3 regions of the Serratia sp. C2(1) genome follow, and region 2 is predicted to be linked to each of the others. Evidence: predicted binding sites of a transcription regulator. Region 2 holds the regulator's gene; each other region holds the start of a gene.
The links. Region 2 encodes LexA, which represses DNA repair genes until DNA is damaged. Its sites were predicted from a motif close to TNCTGTATGTACATACAGNA; they were not measured.
Positions count from the first base shown of each region.

Region 1: the regulator LexA is predicted to act here: its motif matches at 2,819-2,838, upstream of V2S86_RS11225 (DNA translocase FtsK 4TM domain-containing protein).
Region 3: the regulator LexA is predicted to act here: its motif matches at 2,158-2,177, upstream of rmuC (DNA recombination protein RmuC).

Region 1 covers NZ_JAZFBA010000001.1:2,393,142-2,397,674, forward strand. Annotated here, with positions in the region: gene V2S86_RS11225 (DNA translocase FtsK 4TM domain-containing protein) at 1-2,753, opposite strand, end outside; gene lrp (leucine-responsive transcriptional regulator Lrp) at 2,874-3,368, opposite strand; gene trxB (thioredoxin-disulfide reductase) at 4,040-4,533, shown strand, end outside.
Region 2 covers NZ_JAZFBA010000003.1:322,111-326,643, reverse strand. Annotated here, with positions in the region: gene plsB (glycerol-3-phosphate 1-O-acyltransferase PlsB) at 1-887, opposite strand, end outside; gene V2S86_RS19575 (diacylglycerol kinase) at 1,037-1,405, shown strand; gene lexA (transcriptional repressor LexA) at 1,525-2,133, shown strand; gene dinF (MATE family efflux transporter DinF) at 2,351-3,688, shown strand; gene V2S86_RS19560 (CsbD family protein) at 4,007-4,216, shown strand; gene zur (zinc uptake transcriptional repressor Zur) at 4,336-4,533, opposite strand, start outside.
Region 3 covers NZ_JAZFBA010000005.1:282,958-287,490, forward strand. Annotated here, with positions in the region: gene udp (uridine phosphorylase) at 1-487, shown strand, start outside; gene V2S86_RS22530 (tyrosine-protein phosphatase) at 703-1,485, shown strand; gene V2S86_RS22535 (DedA family protein) at 1,573-2,103, shown strand; gene rmuC (DNA recombination protein RmuC) at 2,244-3,791, shown strand; gene ubiE (bifunctional demethylmenaquinone methyltransferase/2-methoxy-6-polyprenyl-1,4-benzoquinol methylase UbiE) at 3,871-4,533, shown strand, end outside.

The DNA.
Region 1 (4,533 bases), on a different contig from region 2:
CACCAACGCAGGGCGTTGGCGGCGTCTTTCATATCGGTTACAACGTCCGTCAACAGGTGTGGAATGCCTTCATAAACCGACAGTTCCAGCATTTTCGGGTCAATCATGATAAAGCGCACTTCTTTCGGTGTGGCCTTATACAAGATGCTCAGGATCATGGCATTGACCCCAACCGACTTACCGGAACCCGTGGTACCCGCCACCAGCAGGTGTGGCATTTTAGCCAAATCGGCCACCACCGGCTCACCGGAAATGTCTTTACCCAGAACAATCGCCAACGGCGACGGATTGTCGCGGAACGCTGGACAATCCAGCACTTCACGCAAATAAACCGTCTGACGTTTAACGTTAGGCAGCTCCAATCCGACATAAGGCTTGCCGGGGATGACCTCTACCACGCGCACCGCGGAGGTTGACAGCGAGCGCGCCAGATCGCGTGACAAGTTGGAAATACGCGCGGCCTTGACCCCCGGTGCCAGATCCAGCTCAAAGCGGGTAATGACCGGCCCCGGCAGAATATCCACCACGTCGGCTTTCACTCGGTAGTCGGCCAAACTCGCTTCCACCAAACGCGCCTTTTGCTCCAGCGCGAAGGTATCCACCGGCTCCACCTCTTTCGGGGCTTCGGTCAGCAGATCCAGCGTCGGCAACGGCGTGGTCGGTTTCTGCAGCGGTTGATCGTTACGCATCAGGAACGGGTGGATCAGGCTGTCCATTGCCGGCTGCTGCGGTGCGGCCGGGGCCGGTTGCGCTGCAGGTTGCTGATAGACTGGCGGCTGCTGTGGTTGCTGGTAGGCCGGCTGAGCGGGCTGTTGATAAGTAGATTGAGCCGGCGGGTATGACTGCGCCGCCGGAGCCTGAGACTGCGGCGAATAAGCCGGTGCAGCAGGCTCAAACTGGCCAAAGGGCACATCGTCTTCACGTTCGCTTTGCTGCTCAATATGTTCTTCAAGCTGCGGCGACAGAGTGAACAAGGGTTCACTCGGGCTATCGTCGACCAAATCATCCATCGGCGAGAAACTGAACGCGTTGCGGGTATCTACCGGATTGGCGATTGGCGATGATGGCACAGGTTCCTGCTCGCCATAGCGAGCCTGCTGTTGCTCGGCAAACGCCTGACGCAACGCAGCCTCCTGCAGAGCTTGCTCATCATCCTGATTATCTTGCGGATATTCTTCGCCGTAACGCTGGCTTTGCTGTTCGGCAAACGCCTGACGCAACGCCGCTTCCTGCAAGGCTTCGTCATCTTGCTGATGGCTATCCGCATTCTGCAGAGGTTGCTCTTCGCGGGGACGCTGTTCTTGCTCGGCTACGCGCTGCGAAGGCAATTTGATGCCGTAAGAAGCCAGCTCGCGCCGGGTAGGAATACGCACCGGATTCGGCCGCGGCAATTCAGGACCGATACCCTGTTTCACCTGAGAGTTAGCGTCGCTGGTGGCCGTAAAAGCCGGCATAAAGGTATTGGCGGCAGCGGCCCCGACAACGGCCGCCGCTGCGGCTTCCGCCTGAGGTTTCACGCTGCCAAATGGCGCAACCTCAGGCTCACCGGCACTGAAGCCAGTAGAAGTGCCAACGTCAACGCTGTCGCGCTGAGCCGCAGAAAAATCAAACGGGGAACGATCGCGCGGCTGAGATACGGCTGGAGCTTCCCAATTGCCCAAACGCGGTTCATCATCGTCCCGGTAAGGATCCGCCGGGCGCGTCACTTTCGGCACCGGCGTCTCTTCAGGGATTTCAAACGAATACAGCGGTGGCACAGCGTTTTCCGCCGCAGCGCTCATCGGATGTTGGTTCACCGTGGCTGGGGCCGCTGGCGCTGCCGTTACCGCAGGTGCCGCCACCGGAGCCGCTATCGGCGCGGGAGCAGGCGTTACCGGCGTACTGACAGCCGCCGGCGCGACAGGTGCCACATCGGCATCGTCGTTAGCTCGCAAGCCGTTGAGCAGAGGATCGTCAGCCTCGTCTACCGCTGCTTTGGCGGCATCCGTTACCGAAGGTGCAGAGAACAGCACGTCGTCTTCCGCCGCGTTGGCCGCTGCCGCAGAGGCGGCTACAGCAACCGTTGCACCCTTCCCTGCCTGCTCCGGTTCATCATCGACGTAGCGATCGTCATCGTCGTGGTAACGTTCATCGCGGCGTGAACGGTTGGTCATGAAGGTGGCCGTACCCAGCACCACACCGCCGATTCTCTCGGCGATCACCAACCAGGACCAGCCGGTAAACAGCGTGAGCCCTGCGGCCCATACGCACAACAATGCCAGTGTTGCGCCAATGCCGTTGAACCACGGCAACATGGCGTTGCTCAGCAAGCTGCCGATAACGCCGCCGGAAGCGAAGTAATAGAGATCGTCGACATTCAGTGCCGCCAGGCCACACGAAGTGAGCACCAGCGCCAGCGTGCCGATAAGGCGCAGTGAGAGCGCAAAATAGTCGATGTAATCGCCGCTGTCGCGCTGACGGTAGGCCGTCCAGCACAAAACCAGCATGATCGGCGGTATCGCGTAAGCGAGCACCCCGAAAGTGAAGAACAGTGTGTCGGCCATCCAGGCCCCGACGCCACCACCCAGGTTATGAATCGGCTCATGCCACGCGGTCTGCGACCAGCTTGGGTCAGACGGATTGAAACTGACCAAGGCAGCCATGAGGTAAACGGCAAAAATCGCTACCACAATCAACACAGCTTCAAGCAAACGGCGGCCACTGCTGAGTTTTTTCAGGGTAACTTCTTTATCTTCTGTATATTCCTGGCTCAAGAAAGGCTCTCCAGGTTCCTGTTAGCTGACATAGCAACAGCGCCGAGAAGCTTCCCCGGCGCCGAAACTGTATGAATAAACAGGAGTGTAACCAATTTAATCAGGTTTTGCACCTGCACCTTACCGTGTTTTGATAACCAGACGGTTACTCTGTTTGACTTCTTCCATGACCACGTATGTACGGGTGTCGTTAACCCCCGGCAGACGCAGCAAGGTTTCACCGAGCAACTTACGGTAAGCCGACATATCCGGCACGCGGGTTTTCAACAGATAGTCGAAATCACCGGACACCAGATGACACTCCTGAATTTCTTCAAGCTTTTGAACTGCTGAGTTAAATTGCTCAAACACATCCGGCGCGCCGCGGTTCAGCGTGATTTCCACGAAAACCAGCAGAGACGCATCCAGATAATGCGGGTTGAGCAAGGCGGTATAGCCATGAATAAAACCCTGGCGCTCGAGGCGGCGCACGCGTTCTAAACATGGGGTTGGGGATAACCCCACGCGCTTCGAAAGCTCAACGTTCGAAATACGCCCATCCTTCTGTAACTCGTTCAGGATATTGCGGTCGATACGGTCGAGATCTTTACCCGGGCGTTTCTTATTGTCTGCCATTATTATTGTCTCTCTTATTTTCTTCCCTGCACTTGCCACACCCTAGCCAACGTCAATGTGTAAGGGCTTGTTCCAAGCGAAGACCCGATGCCTGTTATATGCTTCACTACCATCATTCATCGTTGTGCAGCCTGTCTGTCAACCCTGCACAATGTATTCAAATGACGTTCATCTCAAGAAGGAAATTGCCATTCGCTAACGCTATGTTCCCCTCACCTGCTGCTGTCTGCTTAAACAATGGCGCAAAACTCTGCGCCGCCGCCGCAAATACGTACGATTTACTGCCGGCAGGGGGATAATTTCTTCTTCCTATGATGTTTTCGCAAATGCGCAGCGGATTGTCAAAGTAAAAGAAGCAAAATCAGAAGAACCTGCCGTCATGAAAAGTTAGCCCCCCATTTTTAGTTATGAATCGCTGGCTTGAATCCCGCAGAGCAAAGCAGCTTAAACCCGGTAAATGTAGCGTCTCAGGCAGAATGAACGCCTCACGCCGGCAAGGGGCTTCCATAAGTTAAATTGCTGCGTTTTACGCTCGCTTTGGCAGCAAAATAATAATTAATAGGTCATGGCTATCAAACAAATCGTTAACAACATCCGCTGATGCTTTTTTTAATGCTGCATTTTCCCTACAATCGGTTTCATTGTCCGCATTGTGGGAAAAGAGGGTATTCATGGGCACGGCTAAACATAGCAAATTACTGATCCTGGGTTCCGGCCCCGCCGGCTATACCGCCGCGGTTTACGCAGCGCGCGCAAACCTGAGCCCGGTATTGATTACCGGTATGGAACAAGGTGGTCAGTTGACCACCACGACCGAAGTGGAAAACTGGCCGGGCGACGCCGAAGGCCTGACCGGCCCGGCATTGATGGAGCGCATGCGCGAGCACGCAGAAAAATTCCAGACCGAGATCGTGTTCGATCACATCAACAGCGTTGATCTGCAGAACCGTCCGTTCCGCCTGTTTGGCGACAGTGGTGAATACACCTGCGATGCGCTGATCATCGCCACCGGCGCATCCGCCCGTTACCTGGGCATGCCTTCTGAAGACGCCTTCAAAGGCAAAGGCGTTTCCGCCTGCGCCACCTGTGACGGTTTCTTCTATCGCAATCAAAAAGTTGCGGTCGTCGGCGGTGGCAATACCGCCGTGGAAGAAGCGCTGTATTT
Region 2 (4,533 bases):
CCGTCCTGCGCCAGCTGGCGCACGCGCTCGGCATTGGTGACGTTGATGCCCTGATACAGCCGGTTCCAGGTCCAGCTCAGCACCCGATCGGAAAGACGCACCGTTTCGTACGAGAAATCGGCGGCGATCTCTTCCATCAGCGCAATGGCGTTCTGCTGGGCCTTTTCATGGGAAATTTTCTTGCTGCGCGCTTCGTCTTCGACCGCTTTTTCGATCGCTTTGGAGGCCAGCAGCTTATTGAACAGATCCTGACGGGCCGGCAGGCTTGGGCCGACGGCGGCCAGACGTTGACGCGAGAAATGCATGCGCGCCACGCGTGCCAGTTTCTGCGCGATAGTTTTGTCCGTGCCGTGTTCGGTCGCCATTCGGCGCAGCGAAACGGTGTTGGAGAAACGCACGAAGCTGTCGCGGCCCAGCCACAGCACGGCGAAGAATTTCTGGACGCCGTTCAGCAGGCGCAGATGCGGCGTGCCGTGACCTTCGCGGCCAGGGGAACGGCCAAACATCACCGAAACCGGCAGCATCTGAATATCGAGATCCGGATTGCTGCGGTGCAGATCCAGATAGTCGTGAAACAGTTTGACCGACTCTTCTTTCGGCGTGTAGTAGCGGAACACGCGCGGGCCGTCGTGAATAAACACGTGGCTTGGCAGTACGGTGCCGTCTATCTCCAACGGATTGAGGGGATCGGGCAAATCCTGCGCCAGGCACTGGGTGCGCAGCGTCAGTAAATCCGCCTTGGAATTATAAGGTAAAACATACAGAATCGGCCGTGAGGGATCCAACCCTAACTCCGTGACCGGATCTGAAGGGATAACCTTACTTCTTACCAACAATTTGAGTGGTAAATTCAATAATTTATAATAAATTTTACGCCAACCTGACATAACAACGTGAAGCCTCTTGTTAGCAATGCGCCGCAAGCATACCAGAAACCGGGTAGCAGATCTGTGGTGTTGGAAAACCGGGAGCCGGGAGAGTTTCCTGACCCAAGCTCTATAATTATGACTTACCTCTGTGAAAGGCACTAAAAAACATGGCAAACCAAGCAACCGGACTGACCCGTATTATTAAAGCCGCCGGCTATTCCTATAAAGGGTTTTCTGCTGCCTGGCAGCACGAAGCCGCATTTCGCCAGGAACTGGTGGCGACCGTGCTGGCTATCATACTGGCGATCTGGCTGGATGTGGGTGCGATAGCGCGCATTTTGCTGATCGGCTCGGTGCTGTTGGTGGTGGTCGTCGAGATGCTGAACAGCGCGATTGAAGCCATTGTCGATAGGGTGGGCACGGAACACCACGAGCTTTCCGGCCGCGCGAAAGATATGGGGTCGGCGGCGGTAACGCTGACGATCGTCCTGGCGCTGTTTGTCTGGGGTTCTGTACTGTGGCAGCACTTTGCCTGAGTGGAATGCCCGGTTGCGGCGGGGGCGCTAATCCCTGATTTTTATTCATTCTTCGGTTCCCAAGGCGCGCTTACCTGTATATACTCACAGCAAGACTGTATAAACAAACAGGGGGCGGAATGAAAGCACTAACTACCAGACAACAAGAAGTCTATGATCTGATTCGCGATCATATTTCGTCAACTGGCATGCCGCCAACGCGCGCCGAGATCGCCATGCGTCTGGGGTTCCGTTCGCCAAATGCTGCAGAAGAACACCTGAAAGCGCTGGCGCGCAAGGGCGTGATCGAGATCGTCTCCGGCGCTTCGCGCGGCATTCGCCTGCTGATGGAAGATGAAGAAGGTTTACCGCTGATTGGCCGCGTGGCCGCCGGTGAACCGCTGCTGGCGCAGCAGCATATCGAAGGGCACTATAAGGTGGATCCTTCCCTGTTCAAACCGAGCGCGGATTTCCTGCTGCGGGTCAATGGCATGTCGATGCGTGATATCGGCATTCTCGATGGTGATCTGCTGGCGGTGCATAAAACCCAGGACGTGCGTAACGGCCAGGTGGTCGTGGCGCGTATTGAAGACGAAGTCACGGTCAAGCGCCTGAAAAAAAACGGCAATGTGGTCGAGCTGCTGCCGGAAAACAGCGAATTCCAGCCTATCGTGGTCGATCTGCGTCAGCAGAATTTCACCATTGAAGGCCTGGCAGTCGGCGTGATCCGCAATGGCGACTGGATTTAACCCACCCGCCAGAACGTCGTCTCCTGATTTAAATCGCCCCAGTTCTGGGGCGATGTCATTTCTAATTCAATGTAATACCCAATAGATTTCAAGGCGCAGGAAGGCGGCCAGCGAGAGAATCCGCAGGAGCTTACTCAAGTAAGTGGCTGGGGTGAGCGCGCGTAGCCAACACATCTGCACCTTGAAAGATGAAGGGTATCCACGGGAACATTTCACTATGCGCCTGCTTTCTGCCTTCACCAGCGATACTGATAAAGCCCTATGGCGCCTTGCGTTGCCCATGATCTTTTCCAATATTACCGTCCCGCTGCTTGGGTTGGTGGATACTGCGGTGATTGGCCACCTGGAAAGCTCCACCTATCTGGGCGGCGTAGCTATTGGTGCCATGGCTACCAGCTTCCTGTTTATGCTACTGCTGTTCCTGCGCATGAGCACTACCGGCCTGGCGGCGCAGGCGCTCGGTGCGCAGGATCCGTCGGCACTGGCACGCGCTTTTATGCAGCCGCTACTGATGGCGGTATTGGCCGGGTTGGCCATCGTATTGCTGCGCCATCCGCTGATCGATGCAGCTCTACAGATTGTGGGCGGTGATGGCGCAGTACTGGAACAGGCGCGGCTTTTCCTCGAGATCCGCTGGCTAAGCGCGCCGGCAGCGCTGGCCAATATGGTGATTCTGGGCTGGCTGCTTGGGGTGCAATACGTGCGTGCGCCGGTGATCTTGCTGATTGTCGGTAATCTGTTGAATATCGTACTGGATATCTGGCTGGTGATGGGGTTGGGCTGGAACGTGCAGGGGGCGGCGATAGCCACCGCCATCTCTGAATACGCCACGTTGTTGCTGGGGCTGTGGCTTACCTGGCGGGTGATGCGCATACGCGGCATTGCCGCACCGATGCTGCGCCGGGCCTGGCGCGGTAATCTGCGGCGCCTGTTGGCACTGAATCGCGACATTATGCTGCGTTCATTGTTGCTGCAAGTGTGTTTTGCTTCACTGACCATCTTCGGCGCCCGGCTGGGCGGTGACGTGGTGGCGGTAAACGCGGTGCTGATGAATTTACTGACTTTCACCGCCTACGCGCTTGACGGTTTTGCCTATGCGGTAGAAGCGCATTCCGGCCATGCCTATGGCGCCCGCGACGACAGCCAACTGCGCAAGGTGTGGCGCGCGGCATGTCGCCAGGCCTGCCTGGTGGCGTTGGCCTTTGGGGTGGTGTATGCCGTTGCCGGGCAGCATATCGTGGCCGCGCTAACCTCTTTGCCGGAACTGCGTACGCTGGCAAGCCATTATCTGCCGTGGCAGGTGGCGCTGCCGTTGGTCGGTGTGTGGTGCTATCTGCTGGACGGCATGTTTATTGGCGCCACCCGCGGTGCAGAAATGCGCAACAGCATGGCGGTGGCGGCCGTCGGTTTCGGCCTGACGTTATTTACCGTCCCGTTGTTGGGCAACCACGGATTATGGCTGGCGCTGGCGGTGTTTCTGTCGCTGCGGGGCATTGCGCTGGGCTGGTTCTGGCACCGTCACCGGCTGCACGGCACCTGGTTTGCGGTACGATAAGTCAGTGATCTTTACCGATAATCAAGTAATTTATCTTATGTTTTTATTTATATTTGCTTACATATTTCAAAGCGTCGTCCCATCTGGGTAGCGCCTTGTTTGTTGGCGTGTTTTTCTGATTTATAGTTTTTTAATGGGTTTTTATTCTGGTTTTTGTTATTTTTTCGTTATCTGCGTCTACACTTAATCATGTGGCTGGCTAAATGAATGGGGGAGTGGCATCCCTTTGGTTGGTAGCAATAGACCATAAAAATTGCTTGGTTAGATGCCCAGTCAGCACAGTGTCAAACTGATTTAACACAGGTTAACGGAGAGACTATGAACAAAGATCAAGCTGACGGTAACTGGAAACAGTTCAAAGGGAAAGTGAAGGAACAATGGGGCAAGCTGACCGATGACGATTTGGCGGTCATTGAAGGGAAACGCGAACAGCTTGTCGGTAAAATCCAGGAACGTTATGGCTACCAGAAAGAGGCGGCCGAGAAAGAAGTTAAGTCCTGGGAAGACCACAACAAGTATCGCTGGTAGCGAGCAGGGCCACAGCGGATGGTGGCCGTAAGCGACTGACTGTAGCCGGCCCGGCGTTTTTCATCCCCTCAACGCCACGGCCGCAGGTACAGGGAAGTGCCTGACCAACCCCGCATAATTTATTTCTTCTTGATGGCGATACTGTGATCGTGCTCGCCGCAATCATGCTTGCTGTCGCAGGCCTCAACCTCAACACAGCCTGAACACAGGCCATGCGCTTCCACCACGCTGTGACGCAACACAAAACCCGACTCTTTCGCCAGCTTTTGCAGCGTCTCCTCGACCCCTTCGGTGGTGCGTTCAGTCACCTGAGCACA
Region 3 (4,533 bases), on a different contig from region 2:
CGGGACCACCGGGGCGATTCAGTCGAACATCAACGTCGGCGACGTGCTGGTCACTACCGCGGCTGTTCGCCTCGACGGTGCCAGCCTGCACTTTGCGCCGATGGAATTCCCGGCAGTGGCCGACTTCGCCTGCACCACCGCATTAGTAGAGGCTGCCAAGGCCAGCGGTGCCACTACGCACATTGGCGTGACCGCGTCTTCTGACACCTTCTATCCTGGCCAGGAACGTTACGATACCTATTCCGGCCGCGTCGTCAGCCGCTTTAAGGGCTCGATGGAAGAATGGCAGGCGATGGGCGTGATGAACTATGAAATGGAATCCGCCACCCTGCTGACCATGTGCGCCAGCCAGGGCCTGCGGGCCGGTATGGTTGCCGGCGTGATCGTCAATCGCACCCAGCAGGAAATTCCAAACGCAGAAACCATGAAAAAGACCGAAAGCAAAGCGGTACAGATTGTGGTTGAAGCGGCACGCCGCCTACTGTAATTGCTCCCTTCAACGGGCCGCCAACGCGGTCCGTTTTTTCATTCAGCCTTAATCTGTTACGGTTATACCCACGTTTTGCAAACTGCGGCTGGCCGCAACGTGAAAACCAGGGGGTATACAGCCATCCGCGCCACCCTTTCGGCCGCCTCTTTATCCGTTGATTTCGGTTTTGCCGTTCAGGTTGCGCCTTTTAGACAATAACCACGAGGACGTCTATGACCGCCCAGATTCTGCTTCATCCTTCACTTGCTCCGCTTGATGGCGGCATTAACTTCCGCGATCTAGGCGGCAACAGCGTCGCCGATGGTCGCCGTATCAAACGCGGTCTATTGTTCCGTTCCGGCGCGCTGGATTGTCTGACGGAAAACGACTGCGCCTTCCTGGCCGGCGTGCCGGTGCGCTCGGTGCTGGACTACCGCGACGCCGATGAAGTGCAGGGCAAACCTGATATTCTGTGGCGTGGCGCCGATTACCATCATGTTCCGGCCAACCCATTGAGCAGTGAGGTTAACGCTAACCTGGAAAAGCTGACCAGCCAGACGCTGGCCGGTTTCGACGCGCAGGCGTTTATGCTGGAGTTGTATCGCCGGTTGCCGTTCGGCAATCCTGCGTATAAACGGCTGACTCAACTGCTGATTGCCCCCGATAGCGGTGCTATCGTCCAGCATTGCGCAGTGGGTAAGGATCGCACCGGGGTGGGGGCGGCGCTGGTGTTGTTTGCCCTGGGGGCCGACGAGGCGACGGTGGTTGAAGATTACCTGCTGACCGAAACCACGCTGGCGACCTTCCGCGAGCACATGCTGGATCAACTGTCGATTCGCCTGAACGCCTCGGCGTTGGGGCAGTTCACCTACGTGCTAAGCGTCCGCGAAGAGTTCCTGATGACCGCCCTGAGCTGCATTCGCGCTCAATACGGTTCCACCGATCGCTGGCTGGAGGCAGAATACGGCCTGGGCCCAAGTCAGCGTGAAAGGCTGCAGGCACTCTACCTCGAGTAAACCGCTACACGTTTAGCCGGGGTTTAACCTGCCCCGGCCGGCATTGCGTATCCTTGGCACAGAAAACCCCCGTATCAGGAGCCCGTATTGAGCCTCAACGACATTATCAACTGGGTCAGCGACGCCGTGCGTCAGCACGAAGGCTGGGCCATCCCCATTATTTTCTTCCTGGCATTCGGTGAATCGCTGGCGTTCTTGTCCCTGCTGTTGCCGGCCACGGTGATCCTGCTGGCGTTGGGCGCGTTGATTGGCGAGAGCGGCATCGCTTTTTGGCCTATCTGGGCCGCCGCCGCCATAGGGGCATTTTTCGGCGACTGGCTTTCTTATTGGATCGGTTACCACTATCAGGACCGCGTGGCGCACATGTGGCCGCTATCGCGTAATCCGCAGTTACTGGACCGCGGCCATCTGTTTTTTGAACGCTGGGGTGTGTTGGGGATTTTTATCGGCCGTTTCTTCGGCCCGCTGCGCGCGGTGGTGCCGCTGGTCGGCGGCATCTGCGGCATGCCCCAACGTTACTTCCAACTGGCGAATATCACCTCGGCGATGATCTGGGCGTTCGGTATTCTTGCGCCGGGGGCGTTTGGCATCAAGTGGCTAACCCAATGGTTTGGTTAGTTCTTGCCTGACTTGCGCGGTGTTTCGCAATATTGCGCTACCGGTGCAAAATCAGGCTGGACATCCATACAGTCTCCCCTTAACGTGACGGGCAACAGGCGCATTAAACGCAGGAACGGCAAGGCGTAACAGGAGGCAGGGTGGATACCAGTTTGGTTTACGGTGTGGGTGGGGTAGCGATCGGCATACTGCTGGGGTGGTTGATCGCCAGCCTGCGCGTGCAGCAGGCCCACGCGCAGCATGAAACCGAGCTGCGGCTACTGGAACAGTCGTTGCAGCAGGCACAGCAGGAAACGGCGGCCCGGCAGGACGTTCTGCAACGCAATGAACAGCAAATGCGGCAAACCGATTTGGAGTTACGTAATTTGCACAGCCAATTGGCGGCCGGGCACGAAAAATTGCAGCAGCTCAATCACTGGCGCAACGAATGTGAGTTGCTTAATCAGGAGCTGCGCGCCCAGCGTGAGGTCAACAGCGCTCAGGAAGCCGAACTGCGGGAAGTGACCATCCGTCTGGAAGAGACCCGCATGGCGGCGGAAGAGAAACAGCGTCTGTTGATCAACAGCGAACAACGGCTCACCACCCAGTTTGAAAACCTGGCCAACCGCATCTTCGAACACAGCGGGCGCAAGGTGAACGAACAGAACCAGCAAAGCCTGGATCGCCTGCTGCTGCCGTTGCGCGAACAACTGGACGGTTTCCGCCGTCAGGTGCAGGACAGCTTTGGCCAGGAAGCCCGCGAACGCCATACCCTGACCCATGAAATACGTAACCTTCAGCAACTCAACGCGCAGATGGCACGTGAGGCGATTAACCTGACCAAGGCGCTGAAAGGCGACAATAAAACCCAGGGCAATTGGGGCGAGGTGGTGCTGAGTCGGGTGCTGGAGGCCTCGGGTTTGCGCGAGGGGCACGAGTATGAAACTCAGGTTAATGTGCGGCTGGATCATCAGAGCCGCATGCAGCCTGACGTTATTGTGCGTCTGCCGCAGGGCAAGGATGTTGTGATCGATGCGAAAATGTCGCTGGTCGCCTACGAACGTTATTTCAACAGTGAAGACGACGCGGAACGCGAGGCGGCGCTGAGCGAGCATATCGCCTCGTTGCGCGGCCATATCCGCTTGCTGGGGCGCAAAGATTATCAACAGTTGCCCGGCCTGCGTTCACTGGACTATGTGTTGATGTTTATTCCGGTGGAGCCGGCTTTCCTGCTGGCCATCGACCGGGAGCCGGAATTGATAAGCGAAGCGCTTAAACACAATATTATGCTGGTCAGCCCGACCACGCTGTTGGTGGCGCTTCGCACCATCACCAACCTGTGGCGCTATGAGCACCAGAGCCAGAATGCTCAACGCATTGCCGACCGGGCGGCGCGGCTGTATGACAAGATGCGGTTGTTTGTCGACGATATGTCGGCGTTGGGACAAAGCCTGGACAAGGCTCAGGGGAGTTATCGCCAGGCGATGAACAAACTGAGCGAAGGCCGTGGTAATCTTATTGGCCAAACCGAAGGGTTCCGCGCGCTGGGGGTTGAGGTGAAACGACCGATCAATCCCTTGCTGGCACAGCAGGCCGGCGCGCAGCATGATGATGAAGATGAGGCAGCGGATGACGATGACGTCAACGCGCTGCCGCTGGCGGAAGACGACGATTCCGCCGAAGAACCACGCTCCGCTTCGCAGGCATGACAGCCGCCGCGAGGTGGGGTATTCCGTGGGGTTCTGGTACACTCGACCACACAAAATTGACTGAATAGCAGGCAGGACAATGGCAGATCAATCGCAGGAAACCACAGATTTCGGTTTTCGCACCGTAGCTAGAGACGAAAAACAGGCCATGGTGGCAGACGTTTTTCATTCGGTAGCGGCAAAGTATGACGTGATGAACGACCTGATGTCGTTTGGCATCCACCGTATCTGGAAGCGGTTTACCATTGACTGCAGCGGCGTGCGCCGTGGGCAGCGTGTACTGGATCTGGCCGGCGGCACCGGCGATCTGGCCGCCAAGTTCTCCCGCATGGTCGGTGAGCAAGGGCAGGTCGTGCTGGCGGACATTAACGACTCCATGCTGAAGATGGGGCGCGAGAAGCTGCGCGATCGCGGCATCATCGGCAACATCAGTTATGTGCAGGCGAATGCCGAAGCGCTGCCGTTCCCGGATAACTATTTTGACTGCATCACCATTTCCTTCGGCCTGCGCAATGTCACCGACAAAGACAAAGCGCTGCGTTCGATGTTCCGTGTGCTGAAGCCAGGCGGCCGCCTGTTGGTACTGGAGTTCTCCAAACCGCTGTTGGCTCCGTTGAGCAAAGCCTATGATGCCTATTCGTTCCACGTGCTGCCGAAAATCGGCGAGCTGGTGGTGAAGGATCCGGAAAGCTACCGTTATCTGGCCGAGTCAATCCGTATGCATCCCGATCAGGAAACGCTG